DNA from 2 places in the Streptomyces sp. NPDC058335 genome. Region 2 is predicted to be linked to the other one. Evidence: riboswitches for the same ligand, from Rfam matches in the RefSeq annotation. Region 2 holds a riboswitch; the other holds the start of a gene.
What was found. Region 2 has a riboswitch for cyclic di-AMP ahead of ACFWJX_RS25380 (M23 family metallopeptidase). Riboswitches for the same ligand answer to the same signal wherever they lie in the genome.
Positions count from the first base shown of each region.

Region 1: another riboswitch for cyclic di-AMP. It lies ahead of ACFWJX_RS12485 (M23 family metallopeptidase); the one in region 2 lies ahead of ACFWJX_RS25380 (M23 family metallopeptidase).

Region 1 is NZ_JBHXHX010000005.1:450,177-453,712, reverse strand. It holds gene ACFWJX_RS12495 (PrsW family glutamic-type intramembrane protease) at 1-164, shown strand, start outside; gene ACFWJX_RS12490 (aldo/keto reductase) at 186-1,130, opposite strand; gene ACFWJX_RS12485 (M23 family metallopeptidase) at 1,287-2,315, opposite strand; cyclic di-AMP (ydaO/yuaA leader) riboswitch at 2,323-2,482, opposite strand; tRNA gene ACFWJX_RS12480 (tRNA-Met) at 2,790-2,863, opposite strand; gene ACFWJX_RS12475 (dihydrofolate reductase family protein) at 2,942-3,536, opposite strand, start outside.
Region 2 is NZ_JBHXHX010000013.1:122,612-126,147, reverse strand. It holds gene ACFWJX_RS25385 (GntR family transcriptional regulator) at 8-700, opposite strand; gene ACFWJX_RS25380 (M23 family metallopeptidase) at 889-1,644, opposite strand; cyclic di-AMP (ydaO/yuaA leader) riboswitch at 1,658-1,825, opposite strand; gene ACFWJX_RS25375 (M16 family metallopeptidase) at 2,087-3,475, opposite strand; gene ACFWJX_RS25370 (M16 family metallopeptidase) at 3,472-3,536, opposite strand, start outside.

The DNA of each region.
Region 1 (3,536 bases), on a different contig from region 2:
AACCCGGGTACTACGGGTACCCCGGGCACCCCTCACCCCAGCCGCAGGCCTCGTACACCCCCTACGCCTCGCCGTACCCCCAGGCCTCGTACCCGCAGACCTCGTACCCGCAGACCCCGTACCCGCAGACCCCGTACACCCAGCCCGCCCCGCACCAGCCCTGAGCGCCGTACGACCCGTACCCGCTAGGCGGAGGCCTCCGTCAGGCGGGTGATCTCCGCCTCCGTCAGCGCCAGGTCGGCCATCGCCAGCAGGGCGGGCAGCTGGTCGACCGTGCGGGCGGAGGCGATCGGCACGGCGACCGTCGGCTGGGCGGCGAGCCAGGCCAGGGCCACCGTGGCGACCTCGGCGTCATGGGCGCGGGCGACCTCGTCGAGGACGGTCAGCACCTTCTGCCCCCGCTCGGTCGCCAGGTGCTTGGCGGCGCCCTGGGCGCGGGCGCTGTCCACCGTCGCACCGGGGCGGTACTTGCCGGTGAGGAAGCCGGACGCGAGCGCGTAGTACGGCACGGCGGCGAGGCCGGAGGCGGCGACGAGGTCCTGGAGTTCCCCCTCGTAGGTTTCGCGGGAGACCAGGTTGTAGTGGGGCTGGAGCGCCACGTACCGGGCGAGGCCCTCCCGGTCGGAGAACTCCAGGGAGGCCCGCAGGCGTTCGGGCGTGATGTTGGAGGCGGCGATGTGCCGCACCTTGCCCGCCTTCACCAGTTCGTCGAGCGCGCCGACGATCTCCTCGACCGGCACCTCGGGCTTGTCGAAGTGGGTGTAGTAGAGGTCGATGCGGTCGGTGCCCAGGCGCCGCAGCGAGGCGTCGGCGGCGGCCTTGATGTTGGCCGCGCTCAGCCCCTGGTGGTCGGGGTGCTGGCTCACCTTGGTCGCGATCACGACGTCGTCGCGGTTGCCGCGGGCCTTGACCCAGTTGCCGATGACGGTCTCGGACTCGCCGCCGCTGTTGCCCTCGATCCACGAGGAGTAGGAGTCGGCGGTGTCGACGAAGTTGCCGCCGCCGGCCGCGTAGGCGTCGAGGACGGCGAAGGAGGCCGTCTCGTCCGCGGTCCAGCCGAAGACGTTGCCGCCGAGGGCGAGCGGGAAGACCTCCGGGCCGGAGGAGCCGAGCTTGCGCAGAGAAGTCATGAGTTATGACAACACCCTGGCCGAAGGCACGCATTCCGCGCCTCCGGCCAGGGTTCACGAACATCCGGGAAACATCCGGGCGCAGACCTCACCGACCCCCGTGACACTTCCCGGAAGACCTCAGGGTGACCGGGCAAGGGCCCCCTGGAAGGAATCTCAGGGGTTGAGCCCCTTGTCCCGCAGCCAGGCGGCCGGGTCGATGCCGGAGCTGCTGCCGCCCGGGTGGACCTCCATGTGGAGGTGGGCCCCGGTGACGTTGCCCGTGGCGCCGACGCGGCCGATGACGTCGCCGGTGGCGACCTTCTGGCCGATGCTGACGCTGATCGAGGACTGGTGGGCGTACCAGATCTCGGTGCCGTCATCGAGGGTGAGCACGGTCTTGTACCCGTACGACCCGTCATAGCCGGCGGAGGTGATGGTGCCGCTGTGCACGGCCTTGATGAGCGTGCCGGTGGGGGCGGCGAAGTCGAGGCCGGTGTGGTACCCGGAGGACCAGTAGGGGCCGGCCTGCCCGAAGGTCGAGGTGATCGTGTACGAGGAGGTCGGCAGCGTGTACTGCTTGGCCAGCTCGGCGAGGCGCTCGGCCTCCGCCTTCTTGGCGGCTTCCTCGGCGGCCTTCTTCTTGGCGGCCTCGGCCTTGGCCGCGGCCGCCTTCTCGGCCTTGGCGGCGGCGTCGGCGGCGGCCTTGGCCGCGGCGGCCTCGGCGGCTTCCTGGGCCTTGGTCTCGACCTGGGTCTGCTGCGACTCGACCTGCGCCATGATCCGGCTGCGCAGCGCCTCACCGGCGTCGGCACCGCTGTCGGCGCTCTCGTCGGCGACGGTCTCGGCGCCGAAGGTGCTGAGCGCGGGGGCCGCCGTCTCCTCGGGGGTGTCGTCGTCCGAGATGAGGGAACCCACCGAGGGCAGGTCGGGAAGGGAGATGGAGACCGGCGACTTGCCGGTGTTGGCGCTGGCCATGCCCGCGCCGCCGACGGCGGCTATGACACCGACGCCGAGAACGGTGGAGCTGCGGGCGAGTCCGCCGCGCTGCTTGGCGACGCGGTGCTTTCCGCGCACCGGGCGAACGGAGTCCGCGGTGGGGTTCCATTCCTCCCAGGGGCCCTCGTCGGTGCGGTACGTGCCGTAGCCGAAGGTCTGCTGGGCGGGCACGGTGGGGGCTTCTGGGACAGGCCGGTTGGACGCCACGCGGGCGTGCTCCTTTCCTTCCGTCGCCTACCGGGTTAGCTGACGGGTTCGGAGCGGGAAGGTCTCCTACGCGCGTATACCGGCCGTGACTGTACGGCGGCTTCCGCGTGATTCACCCCAAGTTGGTGGTTCCCCGGTTCCCTTGCGGGATTCGGCGCGTGCGCACGGAGCCGACTCTTGTGACGGCTGGGACGACCGCGCTGCGTTATCGAACGTTAATAGACCCGGGGGCGGGATTCCAAGCCGTTCTGCTTGATCAACAACATTTCTGGCCTGGACTTTCGACCCACGACCGGTGAAAAACGGGCGAGTTGACCGCCGGACGGACACCCCTCAGGGGCCACAAGGGTTTTGATGGTGACTCAGATGTTATGCACAGGGCTCCGACGCGATCACGGAAGGTGACGTCAGTGCCGCCCCGAACGCACCGAGGGCCGGAATCCCATGATCAGGATTCCGGCCCTCGGCCTTGAGTAGCGGGGACAGGATTTGAACCTGCGACCTCTGGGTTATGAGCCCAGCGAGCTACCGAGCTGCTCCACCCCGCGTCGGTGTGACACCAGTCTACGCCATGCGGGGGACGCTCAGAACCACGGTCGGACCCGGGGGGCCGCGCAGGGGGTCCGTCAGAGCAGATGACCGTTCGGCGCCTTCGCCTGCACCTCGTACTCCGGAAGTACGACGACGTCCGCGCCCGCGGCGGCGAGCAGGCCGCTCCCGTCGGCGTCGGTGACGAAGGTGTCCGGCTCCCGCCAGGCCGTCACGACCCGGCGCACGCCCGCGTCGAGGATGAGGCGGGCGCACGGGGCCGGACGGGAGGAGCGCCGGGCGCAGGGTTCCAGGCTGCTGTAGACGGTCGCGCCGGCCAGCCGGGGGTCGGCGGCGTCGATCTTGGCGAGGGCCGCTTCCTCGGCGTGGACGACGGGATCGCCAGCCTCCCGGGAGTGTCCGCGCGCCAGCTCCGTGCCGTCGGCCGCCACCACGACGGCGCCGACGCTGAACGCGGTCCGCGAGGGCGGGCAGGCGGCGGCCAGCTCGCAGGCGAGGGCCAGCCAGTGCCGGTCGGCGGCGGCGGGGAGCGGGCCGGCGCCGGGCGCGGTGGGCTCGTACGACATGAGGACCACGTCCTCGATGCGCCGGGTCCCGACCAGCCGCAGGCGTCCACCCTGATAGCCCCCGGGGCCGAAGAGCCGGGGCGCGTCCGGGTCGCCCACGAACAGC
Region 2 (3,536 bases):
CCTCCTGTTAATGCCGGAGGCCGGACATGTTTACGACGTGTTGCGAAGTCCTCACACGGTCCTGGCGGTCGCCGCCGGAAAAGCGCAGCCGGTGCGCGGAGGTCGCGCGCTCGGTGTGCAGCGCCGTGACCGCCCGCGCGCGCTCCGCGTCACCGCGCGCCACCGCGTCCACGATCGCGCCGTGCTCCGCCCAGGACTCCACCGGACTGGCCGGCGCCTCCACCGCGTACATCCAGGAGATCTTGTGCCGCAGCTGGGTGAGCGTCGAGGTCAGGGCGTGGCTGCCGGAGGCCTGTGCGAGGGTCTCGTGGAACCAGCCCCCCAGGGAGCGCAGATCCTCGCTGTTGCCCCGCCTGGCGCGCTCCTGGCCCAGCCGGACGAGGCCGCGGAGCACCTTGAGATGCGCCTCGGTGCGCCGCTGGGCGGCCCGGGCTGCGCCGAGCGGCTCCAGCAGCATGCGCATCTCCAGCAGGTCGGCGGCCTCTTGCTCGGTCGGTTCGGCGACGCACGCGCCCGCGTGCCGCCGCGTGACGACGAAGCCCTCCGCCTCGAGTGTGCGCAGGGCCTCCCGGACGGGGACACGCGAAACGCCGTAGCGGCGCGCGAGGAGTTCCTCGGTGAGGCGGCTGCCACGCTCGTAGACACCCGCGACGATGTCGTCCCGGATGGCCGTGCACACCGAGTGCGCCGGAATACGCATGACCGACCTCCGCCTTAATCCCCGTGAAACGTCGACGATTGACGTGTGTTCCGTGACTCTATTGCAATCAGCGGGAATTTCCGATGGCGGGCCGGAATCCATGGATATTTTTTGGACAGCACGGTCCCTGAAACGACGAAAGCCCCGGCCACGAGGGCCAGGGCCATACGATCTGTCGCGGTACGTCGTCAGATGTTCACGCCGTGCGTGCGGAGGTAGGCGGCCGGATCGATGTCCGAGCCGTACTCCGCGCTGGTGCGGGCCTCGAAGTGCAGATGCGCGCCGGTGACGTTGCCGGTCGCGCCGGACAGGGCGATCTGCTGGCCGGGAGCGACCTTCTGGCCCACCGAGACGCCGATGGACGACAGATGGCCGTACTGGGTGTACGTGCCGTCGTTCATCCGGATCACGACCTGGTTGCCGTAGGCGCCGCCCCAGCCGGCCTCGACGACGGTGCCGAGGCCCACCGCGCGCACGGGGGTGCCGCTGGAGGCGTGGAAGTCGATGCCGGTGTGGCTGCCGGAGGACCACAGGGAGCCGCCGGACCGGTAGCCGGTGGAGACGTAGGAGCCGCTGATCGGCGACACGAAGGTGTTCAGGCGCTCCCGCTCGGCCGCGCGGGCGGCACGGACCCTGGCCTCGCGCTCCGCCTTGGCCTTCGCCGCGGCCTGGGCGGCGGCCTCCTTGCGCTCGGCCTCCTGCGCGGCGGCCTGCTTCTGCGCGGCGGCCTGGTCGTCGATCTGCTCGGCGACCGTGTCGCCGATGCTGACGACCGGGATGAGGCCGGTCTGCTCGGCGGGGTTCTCCGCGGCGAGGGCGGAGCTGGAGGCGACGGCGCCGATGACACCGGTGGTGGTGAGCGCCGCGATGCCCGCCGCACGGGCGGTGGTGCGCTTCATCCGGCTGGGACGACGGTGCTTCCCGGTGGCGCAAGTGGACGCCATGTAGTTGAGCGGTCCTTTCCTTCCCTCTCGCCTACCGGGTTAGCTGACGGGTTCGGAGCAGGAAGGTCTCCTACGGACCCCCTCGCGAAACGCGCGGGCGTCCGATTCACCCCAGGGACTGCCTAGTTGGGTCCCCGGCTCCCCTGGCTCGCGCCATGCGGGGACTCGGCGATGACTGTCCGGTGCCGCGGTTGCGGCGCACTGCCTGACGAACAGCCCGGTTGAAACTAGACGCGGCGGCCGTCAATCCCCAAACAGAACACGGCTTTTGTAGCGCATGCCACAGGGCAGACAGGCAACCTTTCTCCCAATTCGGACATCAAGGGGCCCTGGTGGCACATCCGTCCACCAGGGCCCCTTCGCGCGCGGCGCCGCGTCCTGCTCCGCGGTCCGCGGTCCGCGGTCCGCTCAGCGTTCCTGTTCCGCGATCTCCTCCGGCGCTCTACTCCGCGGAGACGACCTTCACCTCACCGATACCGAGGGCCTCGACCGGCGCCTTGATCGCGGCCGCGTCGCCGACGAGGACCGTCACCAGGCGGTCCACCGGGAAGGCGCTCACTACCGCCGCGGTGGCCTCCACGGTGCCGGTCGCGGCGAGCTGCTGGTACAGCGTCGCCTGGTAGTCGTCGGGCAGGTGCTGCTCGACCTGGTCGGCCAGCGTGCCCGCCACGGCGGCGGCCGTCTCGTACTTCAGGGGCGCCACCCCGACGAGGTTCTGCACGGCGACGTCACGTTCGGCGTCGGTCAGGCCGCCCTCGGCGAGGGTGCGCAGCACCTTCCACAGGTCCTCCAGCGCGGGACCGGTGTTCGGCGTGTCGATGGAGCCGCTGATGGCCAGCATCGCGGCGCCCGAGCCGTCCGGCGCGGACCTGAGGACCTGCCCGAAGGCGCGCACGCCGTAGGTGTAGCCCTTCTCCTCGCGCAGGACGCGGTCCAGCCGGGAGGTGAGGGTGCCGCCGAGGCAGTACGTGCCGAGCACCTGCGCGGGCCACACGCGCGCGTGCCGGTCGGCGCCGATGCGGCCGATCAGCAGCTGCGTCTGGACGGCGCCGGGGCGGTCCACGATGACGACCCGTCCGGTGTCGTCGGCGGTCACCGGCGGCACCGGACGCGGCTGGCCCGCGGAGCCCGTCCAGGCGCCCAGGGTGTCGCCGAGGAGTGCGTCGAGATCGACACCGGTGAGGTCGCCGACGACCACGGCGGTGGCCGTGGCGGGGCGGACGTGCTTCTCGTAGAAGGCGCGTACGGCGGCGGAGTCGATCTTCTCCACGGTGTCCGCGGTGCCCTGGCGCGGGCGCGACATGCGCGCGGTCGCCGGGAACAGCTCCCTGGAGAGTTCCTTGGCGGCACGCCGGGACGGGTTGGCCAGCTCGTGCGGGATCTCGTCCAGACGGTTGCGGACGAGTCGCTCGATCTCGCTGTCGGCGAACGCGGGCGCCCGCAGCGCATCGGCGACGAGGCCGAGGCCCTTGGCCAGGCGGGAGACCGGAACCTCCAGGCTCAGGCGGACGCCGGGGTGGTCCGCGTGCGCGTCGAGGGTCCCGCCACAGCGCTCCAGCTCGGCGGCGAAGTCCTCGGCGGAGTGCTTGTCGGTGCCCTCGGAGAAGGCCCGCGCCATGATCGTGGCGATGCCGTCGAGGCCGGCCGGCTCGGCGTCCAGGGGCGCGTCGAGGATGACCTCGACGGCGACGACCTGCTGGCCGGGGCGGTGGCAGTGCAGGACGGTCAGGCCGTTGTCGAGCGTCCCGCGCGCGGGGGCCGGGAACGCCCAGGGCCTGGCCTCGCCCGCCCGGGGCTGGGGGTGGAAGTCCATCGCGGCGAGCTCGGTCACTGGGCCGCCTCCTCGTTCTCGTCCTCGTCGGCGGTGTTCTCGGCGGGCTCGGTGGGCTCGT